DNA from 2 places in the Cellulosilyticum sp. WCF-2 genome. Region 2 is predicted to be linked to the other one. Evidence: riboswitches for the same ligand, from Rfam matches in the RefSeq annotation. Region 2 holds a riboswitch; the other holds the start of a gene.
What was found. A riboswitch is a leader RNA that binds a small molecule or an ion and turns the genes downstream of it on or off. The one in region 2 is predicted to bind thiamine pyrophosphate.

Region 1 (11,798 bases), 2.2 Mb from region 2:
ACCTTTCTTATTTTAGGAACAGGGGTAGGATTTATCAGGCCGTTTTTAATGAGTAATAAGAATGTCTTTTTAGGTTTAGGAGGGCTACTTATTATTGGCATGGGCTTGTTTTATATGGATCTACTCAAAATAGATGAACTTCAACGAGAGAAACGTATGCACTATCAAGTAAAAAAGATGAATCCTTTAGCAGCGTATATTTTAGGGTTTACCTTTAGTTTTGGTTGGACACCTTGTATAGGACCTATGCTAGCATCTGTTTTGGTAGTAGCTTCTACCAGTAGTAATGCACTAACAGGTTACTTGTTAATAGGTGTGTATACTTTAGGATTTGTAGTACCATTCCTGCTTTTAGCAGTATTTGCAGAAAAAATGATAGAGCTTTTAGAACGTGTTAAGAGTAAGGGGCTAAGCATAAAAAGAATAGGTGGTATGTTACTTGTATTAACTGGGCTTGTTTTTTTATTGAATGGATTAACAGGACCGAAGGAAGTCATTACTAAGCCTACGAATGAAAAAGTGCAAGAACAAAGTTCGTCAAAAGAAGAACAATCAAATGAAGAAGCAGAAGTAGATGAAGAAGCTGTTTTAGCACCGGATTTTATTCTGGAAGATCAATATGGTAATACACATAAGCTTAGTGATTATCAAGGGAAAACAGTGTTTTTAAACTTTTGGGCTACCTGGTGTCCACCTTGTAAAAAAGAGATGCCAGATATAGAGAAGCTTTATGAAGAATATGGTTTAAATGAAGACGAGGTGATTGTATTAGGTGTAGCCATGCCTAATATAGGAAGAGAAGGCAGTAAAGAAGACATTATTGCATTCTTAGATGATGAAGGGTATACCTTCCCTGTTGTATTTGATGAAAGTGCTGAACTTATGTATAACTACCAAATCACAGCATTCCCAACCACTTTTATTATTAATCCTAAGGGTGAGGTTGCTTTATATGTGCCAGGAGCTATGGATTTGAGCACAATGAAAGAACTTGTAGAAAAATATTAATAAACAAAACAAAGGAGGATACAGCCATTAGCTGATCCTCCTTTGTTTTGTTTATTAAATAAAGGATGTCTAGTATAACGTATCAATAGCAGATTCAAAAGAGGTACATTGATAAACCATAAAATATTTAACGAATTCTCTGGTAAGGGTAGTAATATCACTAAATACATAATTGGTAGTACCTTTGATAAAGACAATTTCACTGCAAGTAGTATAAGCCATAGTTGGAATAAATTCTTTAAAAGTCCAGTCCATATCCTCAGCACCTGTTCCAAAGGCAGAGGTAACATCAATGACCATATTAGAAACCCTATATTTCTTTAAAAGATAAAGCGCATAGTAGAAAGGGTCACGATAGTCATTGCCAACACAAGGCTTTTTCCATTGCATAAAGACGATGTAGAGATCAGGTCTATAGCAAACATGACAGAAAGCTGTATCAAACATACTTTCACTCCTTTATAAGGTGGTCGTATTTTATTTATATATTCTAGTATAACTTAATTGTACCTAAAATTAAATATATTTCGATTAATATGTTCATAAATTGTTAATCTTTTTATTTTGATGGTATTTTAAAATAGAAGATTAACAATTTAATGTGTTTTATTTTTATCAATTATCAAAAATTGTTTTAGAAAAATAATAATATATTAGGTGAAATTTGGCATAAAGATTGTGTTTAGATTAATAAAATAGAGATGTATATAAAAATAAAACAGATATAATAGAAGTGGCAAGTCACTATAGTCTGTAGGAGGGATTTTATGGATTTAGTAGTACTAGTACCTATTTGTTCAATCATTGCATTACTATTTGCAGTGTACTTCAGCAGAAAAGTACTAAAAATGAGTGAGGGAACAGAAAAAATCAAAGAAATTGCATCAAGTATACGGGTAGGAGCAAAGGCATATTTAATTAGGCAGTATAAGGGTGTGGCAATCTTTTTTGCAGGAATGTTTGTAGTGCTTTTTATTTTAAGTAGGCTTGACTATGTAAGTGTTTTTGTACCGTACGCCTTTTTAACTGGAGGATTTTTCTCTGGATTAAGTGGCTTTTTAGGTATGAAAATAGCAACATCCGCTAACTCTAGGACGACCTGGGCATGTACAAAGAGTTTAAACTCGGGACTTAGAGCAGCATTTTCTAGTGGTGCAGTAATGGGGCTAGTAGTAGTAGGTTTTGGCTTGTTAGATTTAAGTATTTGGTATTACATATTAGACTGGTATTATAGAGCATTACCAGAAGCAGAGCGTATTGTTTATATTACTTCTTCAATGCTAACCTTTGGTATGGGTGCTTCTTCTATGGCATTATTTGCAAGAGTTGGTGGAGGAATCTTTACTAAAGCAGCAGATGTAGGAGCAGATTTAGTAGGTAAAGTAGAAAAGGGAATTCCAGAAGATGACCCTAGAAACCCCGCTGTTATTGCAGATAATGTGGGGGATAATGTAGGAGATGTAGCAGGACTTGGAGCTGATCTTTATGAGTCTTATGTAGGTTCTATTATTTCTTCATGTGCTTTGGCTGTGGCAGCAGGCTTAGGGATGAAGGGTGTTGTTATCCCTATGTTGGTAGCGGCTATAGGGGTTATTGCTTCAGTTCTAGGTACCTTTTTTGTAAGAACAGGGGAAAAGGCTTCCCAAAAGATGTTACTTAGAGCTTTACGAAAGGGTGTTTATTTCTCAGCTATCGTCATTATGATTGCAGCTTATTTCCTCGTTGTTAATGTACTAGGACAGGAACATGTAGGTATTTACTTTGCTATTTTAAGTGGACTGATTGCAGGTATTGGTATTGGCTTTTTTGCAGAATACTTTACAAGTAGTCAATACAAGCCTACAAGACAATTAGCAGAGTCTGCCCAGACAGGTTCAGCTACTGTTATTATTAGTGGTATTTCAATAGGTATGCTGTCTACCTCTGTACCTGTTATTATTGTGGGTATCTCAGTTATTGCCAGCTATCTTTTAGCGGGTGGTGCTGATAACTTTAATATGGGCTTATATGGTATTGCTATTTCAGCTGTAGGTATGCTTTCTACATTAGGGATTACCTTAGCCACAGATGCTTATGGACCTGTGGCAGATAATGCAGGTGGTATTGCAGAAATGGCAGAGCTTGAAAGTGTGGTAAGAGAAAGAACAGATGCACTTGATTCATTAGGTAATACAACTGCAGCTACAGGTAAAGGCTTCGCTATTGGTTCAGCAGCCCTTACTGCTTTAGCATTTATTGCAGCATATAAAGATTCTATAGAACTGTTAGTCAAACAAAGAGGTTTAGATTTTACCTTTGATTTATCGATTATTAACCCACAAGTCTTAATAGGTTTATTCGTAGGTGGTATGGCTACCTTTGTATTTGCAGCATTTGCTATGAGTTCTGTTAGTAAAGCAGCAGGCAAAATTGTGGTTGAGGTAAGAAGGCAGTTTAATGAAATTCCAGGATTAATGGAAGGTAAGGCTAAGCCAGATTATGCTGCTTGTGTAGATATTTGTACAAAAGCATCTCAAAAAGAGCTAGTTAAAATTGCTTTATTAGGTGTTGTTTCTCCATTAGCAGTTGGCTTATTATTAGGTCCAAATGGTGTAGCAGGTTTATTAGCTGGTGCCACTACTACAGGTTTTATTCTGGCTGTAATGATGGCTAACTCTGGTGGTGCATGGGATAATGGGAAAAAGTATATTGAAGAGGGTAATTTAGGTGGCAAAGGTTCTGATGCACATAAAGCAGCAGTAGTAGGTGACACCGTAGGAGATCCATTTAAAGATACAGCAGGTCCAGCCATTAATATTTTAATTAAACTTATAGCGATGGTATCCATCGTATTTGGTATGTTTATATTAACCTGGTCTATCTTATAAATTTCAAATAAAAGGTTACTTCATTAGAGGTAACCTTTTATTTTTCTATACTATATCTTAATATATTCCATCTCATTGCTTAAGCACCATGTTTTAATTTGAAATTTATGTATCAATGATGTATCATGTCAATTAACTGATAGATACTGCTTTGGATAGGAGGTTGCTTATGCAAATGACCTATATTGGACATAATCATGTCCATGACATGGATTTTAAAATTGAACGTCCCGATGGATGTGGTGATTATCTTGCGCTGCTTATAAAAAGCCCTGCTTTATTTCATGTGAATGGACAAGATGTATATACCTCACCTAATATATTTTTTCTATACCAAAAAGGAACACCTCAATATTATGAGGCTTACAAACAGCCTTTTTCTAATGATTGGTTTAATTTTACACTTGATTCTGGTGATGAGGATTTCTTGAAAAAGCTACATATTCCATTTGAAAAGCCTATTCCCATCAATAACATGCAATACTTTTCTTTGCTGATTAAAAATATGACATATGAATATTACGCTGGGCAGAATTATGGCCGTGAAGCATTAGACCATTATATGAGGCTTTTTTTATTAAAAATAGCTCAGGTCATACCCGCTCTTAATAAGGGCATTGAAAAGATTCATCATGACAAATTCTCTCTTTTACGTAGCAAGATTTATAGCGCACCTTATGAGAAATGGTGCATTGAGGGTTTAGCACATGAAGCTACGCTTAGTCCTTACTATTTTCAGCGTTTATACAAAAAAAACTTTGGCGTCACATGCTTAAAAGATATTATTAATGCGCGTATTGAATATGCTAAATACTACTTATCACAAACCAATCTTTCTATTAAATATATTGCTGAAACTTGTGGCTATGAAAATGATGTACACTTTATGCGTCAATTTAAATCTAGCACAGGTTTGACTCCTAGTGAGTTTCGCTTACAACAATACAAATCTTAAAAAAGCATTTTTCATCAGTAAACAAGCAAGATTAGTCATTGTTAAGACCTTTTGTTAAGGCTATCATTAATCTATATGGATTAAGAAAGAGGTGGAACCAATGAGTTTTTCTAAAGATTTTATGTGGGGCGTGGCAACTGCTGCTTATCAAATAGAAGGTGCTTATAATGAAGATGGAAAAGGGCTTGGGATCTGGGATACCTATTCTAGACTTCCTAACACCATTAAAAACGGAGAAAATGGAGATATAAGCTGTAATCATTATCACCTTTATAAAAACGATATTATGCTTATGAAGGAAATGGGGATCAAGAACTACCGTTTCTCTATTAGTTGGCCTCGTGTATTTCCAGATGGCATAGGTAAAATTAATAAGCAGGGTTTAGACTTTTATTCTGACTTGGTGGATACCTTATTAGAAAATGGGATTACCCCTTTAGTGACGCTCTACCATTGGAATTTACCCAATGCCTTGCAAAGAAAAGGAGGGTGGCTAAATCCAGAAAGTAGCGATTGGTTTGCTGACTATACAAAGGTAATCGTTGACCATCTTTCTGACCGCGTAACTTATTGGATTACGATTAATGAACCTCAAGTTTTCGTAGGATTAGGTTATAAAGATGGGGTGCATGCGCCGTTTTATAAACTTCCTACAAGTGAACTGACACAAATGTCTCACAACATTCTTTTAGCTCATGGAAAAGCTGTTAGAACCATTAGACAGTATGCAAAGAAAAAAGCGATTATTGGCTTTGCTCCAACAGGTCCTTGTTCTATTCCTCATTCAAGATCAACAAAGGATATTGAAGTAGCTAGAAAGTGTAGCTTTGCCCTGGATCGAGATAACTTTATCTTTACAAATAGCTGGTGGGGGGACCCTATTGTATTTGGCCAATATCCAGAGGAAGCCTATAAAGCCTTGGGAGAGGATATGCCTTCCATTAATCCAGGAGATATGGCTATTATCTCAGAGCCTATTGATTTTTATGGTGCTAATATTTATCAATCTCAAAATGCTTTTGCTACTCCCAAATATCCAGGGCAACCAGTAACGAGTTTAGGATGGGCAATTACGCCGGAAGTCTTATATTGGTCACCTAAATTTTTATATGAGCGATATAAATTACCTATTTTAATTACTGAAAATGGTATGGCAGGTTGTGACTTAGTTCATCTAGATGGCAGGGTGCATGATGATTATCGTATTGATTTTTTGACTCGTTATATTAGTGCTTTAAAACAAGCTGCTGAAGATGGCATAGAAGTGATGGGATATATGCATTGGTCATTTCTAGATAACTTTGAATGGGCAAAGGGGTATGCGCCTCGATTCGGTCTTGTATATGTTGATTATCTTACACAGCGTCGTATCATCAAAAACTCAGGTTATTGGTATAAAAAGGTTATGGGTACAAATGGCGAAAGTTTATAAATTATTTCTATGAACCTATTAAGCTTGTTACATAAAAACAGAGAATTGCTGAGAGTACTGTAAGCTGTTCCCTGCCAAGTAGACAATTAAAAAATAAAAATTTTTTCTGCCAGTAGGTATAATCTACTGGCAGTTTTTATGATGCTTTAAATACATGTCACGTTTTTCACTGGGGCTAACACACCTAAATGTTTATGTACCATCTATAATATGTTAATCGAGACACATCACTAAGCTTGCATAATACACAGATAGTTTTAAAAAATTATGAGGATATTTAAAGAAAAATATAATTTGAAAATTGCAAAATATATTTACTTCAATTATAGTTAATATAAGCAAGGGGAAAATAAAATGACAAGAAGTAGGGTTAAAAAGAAAGGGGAGAAGAAATGAAAGGATTTAAAGCATTAGGAGCTGTAGTTGGATTAAGTGTATTATTGACTAGTACTATTATTTTAGGCGCAAGAACAAATCAAGAGACAAAGCTTGTACCTATAAAAGACGAAGCAGAATTAGTAAGGCTATTAACAGATAAAAAAATACTTGTAGAACCAGAAACTTTAAGTGAGTACGAAGTACTCAGAGGCTTAGAAAACACCGTGCCTAATACACAGGACATTGTAGCCAATGATCAGACTAGCGATATGAAAAGTGCCACATCAGAAGGTGGTTATTCAGAAACTAATATTCAAGAGCAAGGAGTGGATGAAGATGATGTACTAAAAAATGATGATAGATACATCTATAAACTAGTAGACCATAGTAAGATTATGATTATGGATACTCAACCTAGTTTGCATATTATAGGGAAGATAGAAAGTGATATGGTTCAGTTTAACAGCATGTTTTTAGAGGGTAACCAGCTTATTGTCATAGGTAGTGAAGGACGTCGTTATGAACCTAGAGAAATTCCAATTACTTTAAAAAACGGTGAAGTGGTTAATCAAATCGCTAGGCAGTATACCAATATTAGCATATACGATGTAAGTAATAAAAAAGAACCAAGATTAAAACGTGAAATTTCTGTACAAGGCAATAAACATACAATGAGAAAGATCGAAGATAAGCTTTATTTGGTTACAGAAAGTATGATTATGAGGAAAGCAAATAATGCTTATACAAAGGAAGATATATTGCCAGCTTATAAGGATAGCTTGCAAGGAGAAGAACTACAATTAGCTAAGCCTAACCAGATTTATGATGTACCCTGGGCTCAAACCAGATATATGTTAAATACAACTGTATTAACAACAATAGATTTAAAACAAAGTAAACCTACAGAGCTGAAAATGCTTTTAGGAGCTATAGGTAATGTTTATATGGATAAAGAAGCAATGTTTCTAGAAATCTATGGTGGCTATAGTACCATTAGCCGCTTTAATGTGGAGGGACAGAGCTTAAAGTATGTAGGAACAGGTGTCATAGAAGGCAGGTTATATAATCAATTTGCTATGGATTTATATGATAATTATTTACGCGTAGCCACCACTAGCTATAATCAGCAAACGTATGAAACCATAAATAATCTATTTATCTTTGATAAACAAATGAATCAAGTAAGCAGCTTAACGGGTTTGGCTCCTACTGAACGTATTTATAGTGCTAGATTTGAAGGGAAAACAGGGTATTTAGTAACGTATAAGCAAATGGATCCTTTGTTTGTACTAGACTTAAGCAATCCTAAAGAACCAAAGGTAAAAGGTCAATTAAAAATTCCAGGAGTAAGTACTTATCTCCATCCCATTGCAGAAAATTTAGTAGTTGGTATTGGAATAGCCACTATGGATGAAGAAGAAGGTGGCAGTCAATATAGCAATGCTTCGGCTCTGCAAGCAGGAATTAAACTATCCCTTTTTGATGTGAGTAATCCAAATGAACCAAAGGAAGTGAATAAAATTATTCTAGGAACTAGAGGGAGCTACAGCAGTGCCCAATATAATCACAAAGCAGTTACTGTTCATAAGGGAAAAGCAATGCTAGCTATTCCTGTTACAATTATTTATAATAAAGAAAAAAACTTAGAAAATTTTTATGGCGCGTATGTGTTTGCAGTAGAAAATGGTAAGTTGGTAGGAAAAGCTAAACTAGGAAGGCTTACTAATAGCTATGGGTATTATTATGGCTATAATGAAGATCGAGTGTGTTACATAGGTAACAAACTTTACTACTTATATGAAGATAAAATAAATGAGTATGAAATAAGTAACTTTAAACGACTTCAAACTTTAACAATGCAATAAAATAATTGTTACTTTCTTTAGAGGGGAGTATAATGTTGATTAAGAATTAAGAATTAAGATAAATAAGAAATAGCAAGGGAGCTTGTGGGAGCAGGCTGAGAGGAAGTCATCTAACTTCGACCTTTATAACCTGATTTGGATAATACCAGCGAAGGGAGCAACCAGTGAACTCATAGTAGGTCATACCCTAATGGTATGGCCTACTATTTTTAATTATATAAAAAATAAAGAAGGAGAAAGTCAATGCTTGATGATGTGATTGAGAAAGTAAGAAAACTAGTACCACTTATACATTGTATTACAAATTATGTAACAGTTAATGATGTAGCTAATAGCTTATTAGCAGCTGGTGGTTCGCCTATTATGGCAGATGATTTAGGAGAAGTAGAAGAAATGACAAGCTTATGTCAAGGTTTAGTCCTTAATATTGGAACGCTTAATCGAAGAACAACAGCTTCTATGCTCTCCGCTGGGAAAAAAGCTAATGAATTAGGACACGTAGTGGTACTAGATCCAGTGGGAGCAGGTGCTTCAAAGCTACGTACAGAAACAGCTCTTCAGCTAATAAAAGAGATTCACTTTGATGTTATTAAAGGGAATATTTCAGAGATTAAAACTTTAGTCTTTGGTGATGGGAATACACAAGGTGTAGATGCCGCAGAAGGTGATGGTGTAACAGAAGAGAATTTAGATGAAATGATTTGTTTTGCTAGAAAGTTAAGTGAAAGGACAGGGGCTATTATTGCTATTACAGGAGCTATTGATCTTGTGGTAAATACCAGTAAAGCTTATGTAATTCGTAATGGTAACCCATTAATGGCCAAGATTACAGGGACAGGCTGTATGCTCACAGGCATTATGGCAGCTTATGTAGCAGCTCATAGGGAAAAGGCTATAGAAGCGGCGGTGATGGCCATAAGTGCTATGGGATATTGCGGAGAAATTGCTTATGAAAAATTAAAGCAAATAGAGGGAGGAACCTCGACCTATAAAATGCTAATGATTGATGAGATAAGTAAACTAACTGATGAAAAACTAAAAGGGGGTTGTAAAATTGAAGTGCGATAAAAAGGATTTATTACTTTATGCTGTAACAGATAGAAGCTGGGTAGGTAAAGCCAGCTTAGAAGAGCAAGTCAAAGAAGCTTTAGAAGCTGGAGTTACTTTTTTACAACTAAGAGAAAAAGAGTTGTCAAAGGAAGCCTTTATTGAAGAAGCAAAAAGAATAAAAAAGCTAACAGATTTTTACCATATTCCTTTTATCATTAATGATGAAGTAGAAGTTGCCTTAGCAGTAAATGCAGATGGTGTCCATGTAGGACAAAAGGATATGGAAGCAGAGAATGTAAGAAAGCTAATAGGACCTAATAAAATTCTAGGTGTATCAGCCCAAACAGTAGAGAAAGCCTTACGTGCAGAAGCTAATGGTGCTGATTACATAGGTGTAGGTGCTGTATTTTCCACCTCAACCAAGCAAGATGCAAAAGGGGTATCTTTTGAGACCTTAAAGGCTATTTGTAATGCTGTACATATTCCAGTTATTGCAATAGGGGGGATTACCAAGGATAATATGGTGCAATTAAAAGATTCAGGGATTGTAGGGGTAGCAGTGGTATCCGCTATATTTGCTAGTCAAAACATAAGAGAAGCAACCTGTGCCTTAAAGGAGAAAGCAGAGCAAGTAATAAGTAGGTGAAATAGAAATTTGTCTTGGCGTTTATGAGAAGTACGTCTGAGAGAAAATGAGTGGGTATGGGTGCCTTCCGTTGTTCCGGTTCACATTTTTTGAAGCACTAAGTTCACTTATTTAGATGAACGGCAGAACTCACTTCGTTCAAACAGCTGCCTAAAACCCATCTAAAACGTTCACTAAGTGCTTCTAAAAAATGCCCCAAGTCACTACTCCAGGTACCCATACCCACTCATTTTCACAAACGTTGTTGACCTCATAAACATCCAAGACAGTGAAGCGGCGTGGAAAGAAGGCGTAACGACAGTTAAAAAATACTCGAAGCCAAGGGCAGGCGCCCAAGGCAATAACGTATAAAGCTTCCCATAAGTCTATTTTGCCAAGAAGTAGCTCTGTAAGGAAGCTAGGGAGCCTTACAAGCATTATTGATCTCTTAAGCGTTCAAACCCCTAAGTGAAAAGTGCAGAAAAAAGATAATAACAAGTTTTGTTTTTTCTTGAAAACACTTAATGGAGGCGACTTTACGCGTTATTGCTGGTAGAACTGAGAGAGGGTGGCTGTCCTAGCGGAACCACGTAGGATAGTCACCCTCTCTCAGTTCCGCCCAAATAGCCTAGTAAAGCCACCGACAAATTTCTATTTATGGTACCAATTGAATGGATAGTTATCAAAGACTAATAAAGATAAAGAGGTAATGAAATGAAAAAAATATTGACGATTGCGGGTTCAGATTGTAGTGGTGGTGCTGGCATTCAAGCTGATATGAAGACGATTACGGCGCATAAGATGTATGCCATGAGCGTGATTACAGCTTTAACAGCTCAAAATACCACAGGCGTTTATGGTGTAGTGGATGTAGCAGCTGATTTTGTGGGAAAACAGTTAGATGCTATTTTTACAGATATTGTACCTGATGCTGTAAAGATTGGTATGGTATCTAATGAAGGAATTATTAAAGTAATTGTAGAAAAACTTGTACAGTATGATGCAAAACACATTGTAGTAGATCCAGTCATGGTGGCTACTAGTGGTGGTAAACTATTAAATCTAGGTGCAGAGAGGGCTTTAGTAGAGAAGCTCTTACCATTAGCTGAAGTCATTACTCCTAATATTCCAGAAGCTGAATGCTTATGTGGTTTTTCGGTTCAAAGCAAAGAGGATATGTTAAAAGCAGCTGAAGTGATTTCAAATAACTTGTCAGGGGCTGTACTTATTAAAGGAGGGCATTTCACAGAAGGTGCTGATGACCTATTATATAACAAAGGAAAAGCGCTATGGATTGTAGGAGAAAGAATTGCTACAGATAATACCCATGGGACAGGGTGTACATTATCTTCAGCTATAGCATGTAACTTGGCAGTAGATTTCACTCTAGCTGAAAGCATAGAAAAAGCAAAGTTTTATGTAAGAGGTGCATTAGAAGATGGGTTAAATCTAGGTAAAGGGAACGGACCTTTAAATCATTGTTATAACCTAAATAAATGATAAGCATCTTAGTAGAACAATTAAAGCCACCTAATATCCTTTAAGTAAAATCTATGAGGAGAGATTTGGTGGCCTTTCTTTATTTTAATTTAGAATGAGAGACTAAATAATATTTTAA
Region 2 (11,798 bases):
AAATCTGTATGTCGTCAATCTCAATATATGATTGGCGATATTTCTATACCATTTTATTTTTTACGTAATCTCTATATTCAAGTGGCGACATACAGCTTATTCATAGTGAACCACCTGATCCTATAAATATTAGTCATGACAAAAATATCCTTTTAGCTTCACACTAAAAGGATATTTTTCAGTTTATTTATTTAAATCAATTTCAAAACTAGTTTTAAAGAGCTGAATAGCTTCACCACTAATATAAACCTTGTCTTCTTTTAGCTCACAATAAAAAGTTCCTACCCTTTTAGATAGCTGCTTATCTAGTAACTGATTTTTCCCCAATATTTTAGCCCAATAAGGTACTAAAGTACAATGAGAAGAGCCTGTTGCCGGATCTTCAAATACACCACACCCTGGTGCAAAATATCTGGATACAAAGTCTACTTCATTCCCCTTTGCCGTTACTATGATACCAAAAACATCTAAACGATTAACAAGACCTACATCTGGTTTTAAGTTCGTAATCTCCTCCTCTGTTTCATAAACGACCATCACGTCTCTTGATTCATAAAAAGCTATAGGATTACCCCCTAAGGCTTTGATAATATCTGTTCTTGGAGTGATCGCCCTTCCCTCTCTTACTGGAAAACTTAAAGTAAAGCGTTCCTTATTCCTTGTGACAATAATCTCACCACTTTGTGACTTAAAAGTAATTTGTTTCTTTCCTTGTTCTACTTCATTAAATAAAACATACGCTGTTCCTAAAGTAGCATGTCCACATAAGTCGATTTCTACCTCTGGCGTAAACCAACGAATCTGATAGCACTCACCTTCCTTATAACAAAATGCGGTCTCTGACAAATTATTTTCCATTGCTATTTTTTGCATTAATGCTTCTTTTAAGGGCTTTTCCGTCAGGCAAACTGCAACAGGATTTCCTTTAAAAAGCTCATTAGTAAACGTATCTACTTGATACATGGTAATCTTCATACGAACACCTTTCTTTATCCTCATTTTGGTAATTATTTTATTTCTTATTAGGGAATCGGATTTTTGACTACATATACATAAGTGTAAAAACAAAATAAATAACTTCCCACGGCATAATTACCACAGCTTCAACTTGAGGAACTGACCGGGTCAGCCAAGTCTCAATCTATTGTTATAGGTACCTCTGGACTTAAGGAAAATGTTCACTTGTGCGCTGCAAGGAAGGCGCCATTTATAAGTTGTTTTTAATGTTTTTATACCTCGCATTACCCAAAATAAAGTTTTAAACCAGAGTCTTAAGGTCTTAGCTTCCTAGCATAGGGTGCACCGGCCAAGACTTTTAGGAGCTCCTCACTCATTGGTTTGGCTTTCATAGCTAGTCTTAGTAGGCACTACGCTATAGCGCATACGTGCTGAGGAGCCATTTTGCGCTTTGCCTAAGGTCTACTTAGCTAGTCACGAAAGTTCATTTCAAGAGTCTGGAATCCAAAATAGCTTTTCAAGTATTGATACTACTTGGAGAGCTATTTTTGTTGTCTTTAACTACTATCAATAAAATGAAGTCATCATTCTATTTTAAATTTCCATTCCTTCCCGTCTATCTTCTTCTCTTTTTAGCTTCCTCTGCACCTTACTAAGCATACCGATTCTTTTAAGTGCTCCTAAGAAGATAAATGCCACTGTGCCTCCAATCAGTGTTCCTCCAATAAAAGAGGGAACATAAAACAGCCAAGTCAGCCCTGTCCTACCCCAAATATAAGTCATAACCGGATAAGATACTATGGCCCCAATGATACCTGTTCCAACAACTTCTCCAATAACAGCTGCTAATACTTTACCTTTTGAAAGTTTATAAAAAACACCTGATAAAGCAGCCCCAAATACAGCTCCTGTTAAAGCTAAAGGTGGAATTCCCATAAAAAGCATACGAATGATTCCTATAAGTAAAGCACATAGAAAAGCATCTGTTGGCCCCAATAACACAGCACATACCACATTAATAAAGTGAGCCATTGGACACATACCCTCTACTCTTAAAATCGGTGAAATGACTACGCCAACAGCAATTAATATAGCAAGCATCACCATTCTTAATATAGCATTTTTTGTTTTCATTTTTTTACCTCTTTCTTTTGATTTATTTAAGTGCTAGAGACCTTATACCTTCTTTGGCTATTGTCCTAACTCTCTAAACCTCAAAAAACCAAGATAATCTTAGGTACAATTAAACAGCCTCTATGCAGCACTAGCTTCATTTAGTCGGTCGAAACTTAAAAGCTTCCTCTCACCTCGAAACACGAGTTCCCTAGCTATTTAATTGTCCTTCTGAAAACAAATGCAAGGTGCTCCCCTTCCATTTGCTAGTCTTCCTCATCTTTTCAGACCTATTTCCCTATATAAAAATTTAAAATGAATAATAAGTTATGCACTGATTATTTGTTTCTTCACTCTCAACACCTAATATTTCATTATTCATTCTTACTCTTCATGTAATTCCACTGTTTTACCTTCTATGATGCGATTGGTTGTTCTAACAGCACACATTTTACCGCACATAGAACAACTGTGTTTTTCAGCTGGTGGCATACTTTCAAAGTAATCCCTAGCCTTATCTCCATCAAAAGCTACTTCGAACATTTCTTCCCAATCTAACTTTTGTCTTGCTTCTGCCATCTTGTTATCTAAATCTCTTGCATGTGGTAAGCCCTTAGCAATATCTGCTGCATGCGCTGCAATTTTACTTGCTATGATTCCTTCTTTAACATCACTTACATCCGGTAATCTTAGGTGTTCAGCTGGTGTCACATAACACAAGAAATCAGCACCACTGGCTGCTGCTATAGCACCACCGATGGCTGAAGTAATATGGTCATAACCGGGGAAGATATCTGTTACTAATGGTCCTAATACATAAAAAGGTGCATTATGACATAGACGTTTTTGTAGTTTCATATTGGCCTCTATTTCGTTCATTGCCATATGACCTGGGCCTTCTACCATAACCTGCACGTCTTTTGCCCATGCTCTCTTAGTTAGATAGCCAAGTTCAATAAGCTCTCCGATTTGTCCTGCATCTGAACTATCTTCTAGACATCCTGGCCTTAAGGCATCTCCAAGACTAATGGTAACATCATAACGTCTTAAAATTTCTAATACGTCATCATAATATTCATAAAATGGATTTTCATTTCCTGTCATCTCCATCCAAGCAAACAAGAGAGAACCACCTCTAGAAACAATATTCATCTTACGTCCTTCACGTTTAAAAGCTTCTACTGTACGTCTATTAATCCCTGCATGAATCGTCATAAAGTCAACACCCTCTTTGGCATGAGCTTCTACGACCTTTAAGAAATCCTGTGGTGTAATATGTACTAAATCTTTTTCCAAGTACCCAATAGCATCATACATAGGTACTGTACCAATCATAGCTGTAGACATCTCAATAAGTTGCTTACGAAAGGTATTTGTTTTCCCATAATTACTAAGATCCATAATAGCTTCCACACCAAACTTAAGTGCCACCTTCACCTTTTCAAATTCTACTTCATAGTTTTTGCAATCTCCTGATATCCCCAAATTGACATTGATCTTGGTTTTAAGACCCGTACCAATTCCCTCTGGAGAAAGAGATTTGTGATAAATGTTGCATGGGATAGCCACTTCACCTTTTGCTACTAAGGCCCTAAGCTTTTCTACTTCCATATACTCTTTTTTAGCTACAATCTCCATTTCCTTAGTGATTATACCTTTTTTTGCGGCTTCCATTTGTGTATGATATTTCATGTAATCTCTCCTTTTTAAAGGGAGTTTCTCTGTAACCTTACATATCCATTTGAAACTTTATTTGTAGAGCTAATAGCCCTTTAACTAAAAAATGTTTCACCTTCTTAGCTTAAAATAAAGACAGGATATGCTGGCTTCGGCATATCCTGTTACTTACACTTCTTTCGAAGTGCTATCCTCGAATATTTCCCTACGTCAGCATGATCTGAATCAGGTTATGGGTCGAAACTTTAGTTTCCTCTCAGCCTGTCGCACAGACTCCCCTTTTTCTTATTTTATGTATTATTTAAATATTAATTTCATACAAGCAAATCATATCAGAATATTTCTTCTAAATCAACCTTTATTTCTTAAGATAAATATAATCTGAAAGCCTTACGCTCCCTAGACGTATACTCATTACTATAAGCGCTTCTTCAATAATGGTTTCTATACTTGTTAGGCGTTCTATTTCTAACACATCCACATATTCTAGCTGAATACGATAATAGCGCTTTATTTCTGTCTCTAAAAGTAATTTAAGCTTATAACTACTAATATTTCCTCTTTGATAAGCTAACTCTGCTTTTTTAAGCGTATGATAAAGAAGCGGTGCTAATCGCCTTTCTTCTGGCTCTAATAAAGTATTTCTACTTCCTATAATAAGTCCATCTGCTTCTCTCTCGGTAGGTAAGACTCTTATTTCACAAACATAGTGAAAATCACGTATAAGCTGACTAAGTAGGGCTTTTTTTTGAAAATCCTTTTCACTGATATAGTAACGCTGTGGTCTAATACAACTTAGTAGTAAATTTGCCGTAGTTAAAAAGCTTTGATAATACTTAGGATGTATTTGACCCTCAAGACGATTCATAAGTGGTGTATAGATACTTACATAAGTACTACTACCATTAGGATAAAGTCCTTCATAACTTGGACAAAAGAAAAAGTCTACTCCTGCTTTACTAGCTATTTCCTGATCTTCCTCCACCTGTCTAGGATAGAGCTTATAAGCTTCTTCAGAAGAAAACTCATGTGAATGCAAGAAACTACTTACTATAATATATTCATTTTCAGCTCTTGCTGCTTTTATCAAAGCTATATGCCCTTCATGTAAAGCACCCTTTGTCATAATAAGGCCTATAGACCTCCTACCTATGCGATCGAGCTTAGCTGTCATAGCTTCTAATGATGTCATAATATCCATGGTCCATCCTCCTTACCTCATAAGTATTCGCCCTCATTATAACACAACTCACCTATTAGTTTGTATTTCACTTCTATTACAAGTTTCTAAAAAGATTATTTATTGTTATAAACAATCTTTTTAATCGTTTCTACTGAAAGATTATATTCCTCTGCTAATACGTCAATAGCTATTTTACTAGCGAATTTTATACGAATTTCTTCATTTCGCTTATCATAAAAAGCTTTAGCACCTGAACCTTCTCCCCACTTTTTGCGAGCTTTGTATTTAGGTATATAAAGAGCTTCTCCTGAAGTATACTTTTGTACTTCTCTCAGAAGTTGATCAGGCAAAATATCAGCGGCATTTTTGTATTTCACTGCACATCGCCCTTTCTTAATTCATATGATTTAAAAATGCCTCTAAGGTATCATAAATTCGTATTTTTACTCCATGTGCTTTTATTTCAGATACAATATATGCTTCAATCTCATCTAACCTTTCTTTAAAAATGGATAGGTCATTTGGATTAAATACCCCTAGCAAATCCATTTCCTTAAGTCCAAAATCCTTTTGAATACAATCAAATTCACGCTGAAAATGATATCCCCAAGAAAAACTATTAAATGGGTCATTTTTTTCACAATAATAGCCAATACGTCTAAAAGTATAACGCCCTTCTTCATACCATGCAGCCAAATCCTGAAACTCACACTCTTCTTCTTTTATTACTCTTGTATCTTTACTTGAAAAAAAGTCCCTTGTCATCTTGATGAGCTCATAACTTAATGTTTTTATTACCTCTACTTGTTCAGCTTTAATCAACTGCTCATATAACCCTATGAAATGCACAGGTACTTGCTTAAAATCTTTTAATGTTGAAATGATATCTTGTGGGCCATTTTTCATATAAGTCCCATTGCTTGTTGCTATCGCTTCGACTAAATATTGGCTTATAAAACCTGCTCCCTTTCTCACATGGCATAAGGACTCCTCAAATGCCATAGTTTTATAAAGTTCCATGGCACTATTAATCTTTTCTAAAGCCTTATTAAAAGTAAAACTGTGGTCTGCTAAGTGGTCTTTTAATGCCTGTTGTAATTGAATAAAGCGTGCTTTGTCTTTCTCATTCCTGGCATATAAAATAATACCATCAGCAAGGCAAGTGGTTAAACTTTCATTTACTTCAGCGAGGCCTTCTACTCTTTCCCATGACATAGGAAATAAATCATAGCCAATTTCATTAATGATGAAGGTTTGTGCTAAAGAATAGCCTTTATCGGTAGCTGGAATGAAAAAGTTAAAAGCCACCTCTTCCCCATCTTCTGGTATACGCCATCCTTTATGACCTACTAATATACTGATATCTTCTGGGTACTTGGTTTCAATTTCATGAATCGCCCAATCTATTAATGGTCTAGATAAATATTTCATTTTCTTCCTCCCTGTTATTTATTAAATCAAATCAGTCGACTGCTTATATACTGATTATAAAGTCAGACTAATTTGTATTCCATCCCCAGTATTTTTCTAATTATTTTATACCTATTGGTAGTATTTTAATGAGGCCTACCTACCAAGTAAGAAAATGAAAATGTACCTCTCTATTGGCTAAGAAAGGTTTCTTATATAAAAGCACTAACTTTTCTAAAAAAGTTAGTGCTTTTATATGAGCCCCTATGTATCAACTATTATCATTTATTTATATTCTTCTAAAAGCTCTTCTAAAATGATGCATGCATCTTTTACATAATCACTACACATATCATAATGGCTACCTGATTTATTTTCTAATAAATCACGACATACTGTACTTCCTTGTTTTTCTTTGAAGCGTTTTGCAAAATCTTTTACCATGGTAAAGGTCTTAAGTCTTGCTTCTCCATCTTCAGCTTTAGTTCTACCATATAAAAGGCTAATCACCATGTAGGCACCTGTTACAGCTCCACATTCACCTCTCATACCACCCATACCACCACCAAAAGCTTGTGATACTTTAAGGGCCATTTCATAATCCATACCTAAATCTTTAGCATAAGCTGCAAATACAGCTTGTGAACAAGAAAAACCTTCTTTAAAAAGGGCTAATGCTTCATCTACCTTACTGTTCATGATCTATCTCCTTTATTTATGTACTTTATTTGCTTTCTATAATAGCCTAAGTATTTATAAAGCTATTATATACTAACTCTCTTTAGTTTTGAATCTTTAATTCCTATTGCAGTACACAGCATTTCCTCTATAGAGATATCAATTTTAAATTTTTTTATTTAAATTGATTGTTTAACCTACTCACTATATAATAATCTTAATATTCTATATATTTTTATCATTTATAAGGAGACTACTTATGAAAACTAAAGCTCAAAAGGAATTTCTAAAGCAACGTCGCCAATATGAAAAACACCTTAAAGAAAAAGCAAAAAATGATGAACTTTCTTTACCTGAAAAATTAGAGTGGCAACAAATGTCACGAAATAACTATAGAGAGAAACTCTTTAGGGATTCTAAAATTGATATTCCTTCCTTAGTTATTTGGAGATTTTGGCCACATATTTTTATTGTACTTACTATTATTGTAGGAATTATTGGTCGTTGGATTTCCGGACTTATTAGTCCTGCTTCTGATTCAACAAAATACCCTGATTATAGCTATGAGGTTATTCAAGAAGGCAGAAGTACTTATGTGGTTAATTCTAGCTACAATAAGGTTTATCATGCCATCTTAGAAATTTCTGATTCAGGAAATTACCTTTATGATACCTATAATGAAGCCCAATCTACTTATGAAACAACTGATTCTTTTGATATTGATACCCTCTATGAGATTGAAACCTTTTACTATGAACCCTATGACTTTCTCAGAGATAGTCTCTTTAGTGATTTAGATGAGCTACATCAAAACATCTTAAAACTTGCTAAAACTGAATATAGCGATATCCCCTTAGACTCTGCTGATTTAAAAACACTAAAAGCCGCTATCGAGACTTCCAAGACTAACTTTGATGAAGAAATCACCCTTGCCATGGCTGATTTAATGAAAACTACTTTGAACGAAACAAAATAGGATATAGGTTATGGAGTTTATTTTTCCATAGCCTATATCCTATTTTACTCTTTAAATGAGCCTATTACTTAACCTAATAAAATCTTATCAATTGCTTGAAGTTCCTCTGCTGTAAAGTCTAATTTTTGAATAGCCCCTACATTTTCTTTAATCTGAGAAAGCTTGCTAGCTCCTATAATAACAGAAGTCACATGACCTCTAAGTGTCCATGCTAAAGCCATCTGAGATAAACTTTGACCACGGCTTTCTGCTAAGTCATTAAGTGCTTTTGTTTTCTTTAAAAGCTCATCTGTAATCCCCTCTTTATTTAAGAAAGGACTTGTTCCTGCTGCTCTTGAATCCGCTGGAATACCATTAAAATATTTATTAGTTAAACGGCCTTGTGCTAAAGGTGAAAATGCAATAGCACCCACTTGCTCTTGTTCTAACACATCTATAACCTTTTCATTATGACGTTCTAACATATTATAAAACATCTGATGAATCAGGCACCTTACCCCTGCCTCTTTCATAAGTTTAATCATTGTTCTAGTATCTTCTGCATTGTAATTAGAAATCCCTACATATAAGGCTTTCCCTTGATCTAAAATACTTTTTAATGCTTCTACTGTTTCTTCCATTGGTGTTTCTGGATCTCTTCTATGATGATAGAAAATATCTACATAATCTAAGTTCATTCGTTTTAAGCTTTGATCTAAAGAAGAAATTAAATATTTCTTTGAACCACCATCTCCATATGGTCCTTCCCACATACCATAGCCTGCTTTAGTAGAAATCACAAGTTCATCTCTGTATGGCTTAAGGTCTGTACGCATCACCTCTCCAAAGTTGCTTTCTGCCGAGCCTGCACTTGGACCATAATTATTTGCTAGATCAAAATGCGTAATACCCATATCAAAAGCTCCAAAAAGCATTTCCTTTACATTGGCTAAACTATTTTCATCTCCAAAATTATGCCATAACCCTAAAGTAATAGCCGGAAGTAACAAGCCACTTTTCCCACAACGATTATATTTCATTTCTTGGTATCTATTTTTATCTGCTACATAACTCATAAAATGCCTCCTTATATGTACTCCTTATTTATTACTCTTTTATGATAACATAATTTTTGAACTACATATTAAATATAGCAAAATATAATAAAAACCACATGAATTTTATAAGAATCTACAAGATTAATTCCACTATCTTTAAACACATCTATACACATACTTCTCCCATCTCTTTCGATCTCATACGCATCTAAGAAAATAGGTTTAAAATATTACTTTGTATCATTTTACGTCACTTTTTTATACATCTTAGTCATTTTTTTGCATTCTCATTGTGTTTTTATTATTTAAATTAGATAATAAAAGTGTAAATTTTTTGTCCTTATTGGTCATTATTTTGTGCTTGTTATTATTAGTTAATGAAAGGAGGATTTATTTACTGTTAAGCGCAAAAAATTTATCTATATTAATAAGGGGGTTAGTTATAATGATTCATTCCAAAAAAGCAGTTCTTAAGTTTTTACTTTCTATTCTTATCTCACTTACTATGATTTTTCCTAACTTATTTGCAGCCAGCTTATCTACTTCATTGGTTGGTAACGTTCCCATTACTTCTACTGATGATGATCCCTATTTTACTTGGGATAATGCTACTGTTTATTTTACCATGACAGACCGTTTCTATAATGGTAATACCTCTAATGATACTAGCTATGGGCGTGTCAAAGTAGATGCTACTGGTAAAAATATCGGTACTTTTCATGGTGGAGATGTTGCAGGACTTACTAAGAAACTAAAAGAAGGCTACTTCAAAAATCTAGGTGTTAATGCTATTTGGATGACTGCACCTTATGAGCAAATGCATGGCTACGTCGGTGGTGGTAATAGTGGTGACTTTGCACACTATGCTTATCATGGGTACTATGCACTTGACTATACCATGATGGATAAAAATATGGGAACAGTTGCTGAAATGAGAGAATTCGTTGATGAAGCGCACTCACAAGGTATTCGTGTTATCTTAGACATTGTTATGAATCACCCTGGTTATCTAAGCATGAAAGATATGACAGAGTATGATATTATGCCAACCAATCATAGTAAATCTGAGCTACTTAATTGGTCACCTAGTAATGGGCAAACTTGGCATAGCTATCATGACCTATTCCTTGATTACACTGGACACAATGACGCCTGGGCAAAATGGTGGAGTTCTGGTTGGATTCGTGCTGGTGTAGCTGGCTATACTGCTGGAGATAATTCAGAGCTTCGTATGAACCTGGCAGGTTTACCAGACTTTAAAACAGAAGTAACTAGCAATCAAGGTTTAGCACCTATTTTAAAAACAAAATGGTCACAAGAAACTTCTGGTTATGATAACTGGATTGTTCCTGCTGCTAAAAGCTTAAGAACTGATTTAGGCGTTGCTCCTACTGAGTATAATATTAAATGGTTAGCTGCTTGGGTGCGTGAATTTGGTATTGATGGATTCAGAGTTGATACAGCAAAACACGTAGAACCATTCCGCTGGGGACAATTAAAGGATGCTTGTAATACAGCACTTAAAGAGTGGCGTGTTGCTAATCCAACTAAAGCTGGTGCTAATTGGGATGATGATTTCTGGATGACTGGTGAAGTATATAATACTGGTGTAGAATATAAAGCTGAATACTTCGAAACCGGTAAATTTGACTCACTTATTAACTTCTTCTTCCCTAAAGATGGCAATCTAAATACTATTAATAATACTTATCAAGATATTGCAAGTAAAGTTAATACAAAGGATAATTGGAATGTCCTTAGTTATATTTCATCTCATGACGAAGGCTTAACTAGGGCTAATATGACTAATTTAGGTACAGCTTTACTTTTATCTCCTGGAGGTGTTCAAATCTTTTATGGTGATGAAACCAATAGACCTGGCAGCGAAACGTGCTCTGATAAGGATCAACCAAGTCGTTCTGACATGAACTGGTCAAGTGTGAATCAATCAACACTTAATCACTGGCAAATCATTGGTACCTTTAGAAAGAACCACCCTTCTATAGGCGCTGGTACTCATACTGTTATTAGTTCTTCTCCTTATGTATTTAGTCGCACCTATAATAAAGAAGGTATCTCTGATAAAGTCGTTGTAGCATTAAATGCAACTGGTAGTACAACAATTAATGTATCTTCTATCTTTAAAGATGGAACACCAGTAAGAGATGCTTATACCGGCGCAAAAGCAACTGTAGCTAATGGCTCTGTTACCTTTACTGCTGGCTCAGCAGGTGTTATCCTGATTGAACAAAATGGCGAAGAACCACTTACACCAGTTGTTACATTAACTCCTGGAAACGTTGCCGACACAACTAAATATTATACGGATACTTTAGATGTAAAGGTAGCTTTACAAAATGTCACTGAAGCTACTTGCATGATTAATGGTAATGAAGTTTATACTGTTAAGAATGGGGATATCATTACTATTGGTAAGGGAGAAGCCCTAGAGACAACAACTAAAATTACTGTTTCAGCTATTAATGCACTAGGTACTTACTCACAAACTTATTCTTATTTAAAAACTGAACGTAAACCAGTCACGGTTCATTTTTATAAGCCAGCTGATTGGTCTACCCCATCCCTCTACTATTATAATGATGTACTTTCATTAACTGGACCTAAATGGCCTGGTGTTACTATGAATAGCGAAGGAGATAACTGGTATAGTTATACACTTCCAGCCGAATACGAAACAGCTCAGGTTATATTTAATACGAATAATGGTACTACACAAATTCCAGATAAAGAAAAACCTGGTTTTGTC

Region 1: another riboswitch for thiamine pyrophosphate. It lies ahead of thiM (hydroxyethylthiazole kinase); the one in region 2 lies ahead of thiC (phosphomethylpyrimidine synthase ThiC).

Annotation. Positions count from the first base shown of each region.
Region 1 is NZ_CP034675.1:4,124,322-4,136,119, reverse strand. It holds gene EKH84_RS18760 (cytochrome c biogenesis protein/redoxin) at 1-1,008, shown strand, start outside; gene EKH84_RS18755 (hypothetical protein) at 1,078-1,455, opposite strand; gene EKH84_RS18750 (sodium-translocating pyrophosphatase) at 1,776-3,875, shown strand; gene EKH84_RS18745 (AraC family transcriptional regulator) at 4,045-4,830, shown strand; gene EKH84_RS18740 (GH1 family beta-glucosidase) at 4,931-6,262, shown strand; gene EKH84_RS18735 (beta-propeller domain-containing protein) at 6,655-8,505, shown strand; TPP riboswitch at 8,570-8,679, shown strand; gene thiM (hydroxyethylthiazole kinase) at 8,749-9,573, shown strand; gene thiE (thiamine phosphate synthase) at 9,560-10,201, shown strand; gene thiD (bifunctional hydroxymethylpyrimidine kinase/phosphomethylpyrimidine kinase) at 10,895-11,680, shown strand.
Region 2 is NZ_CP034675.1:1,933,652-1,945,449, reverse strand. It holds gene EKH84_RS08590 (PhzF family phenazine biosynthesis protein) at 184-975, opposite strand; gene thiW (energy coupling factor transporter S component ThiW) at 1,552-2,091, opposite strand; gene thiC (phosphomethylpyrimidine synthase ThiC) at 2,455-3,762, opposite strand; TPP riboswitch at 3,931-4,037, opposite strand; gene EKH84_RS08575 (4-phosphopantoate--beta-alanine ligase) at 4,106-4,948, opposite strand; gene EKH84_RS08570 (CD3324 family protein) at 5,044-5,307, opposite strand; gene EKH84_RS08565 (hypothetical protein) at 5,324-6,361, opposite strand; gene EKH84_RS08560 (C-GCAxxG-C-C family protein) at 6,626-7,039, opposite strand; gene EKH84_RS08555 (hypothetical protein) at 7,278-7,994, shown strand; gene EKH84_RS08550 (aldo/keto reductase) at 8,063-9,049, opposite strand; gene EKH84_RS08545 (starch-binding protein) at 9,477-11,798, shown strand, end outside.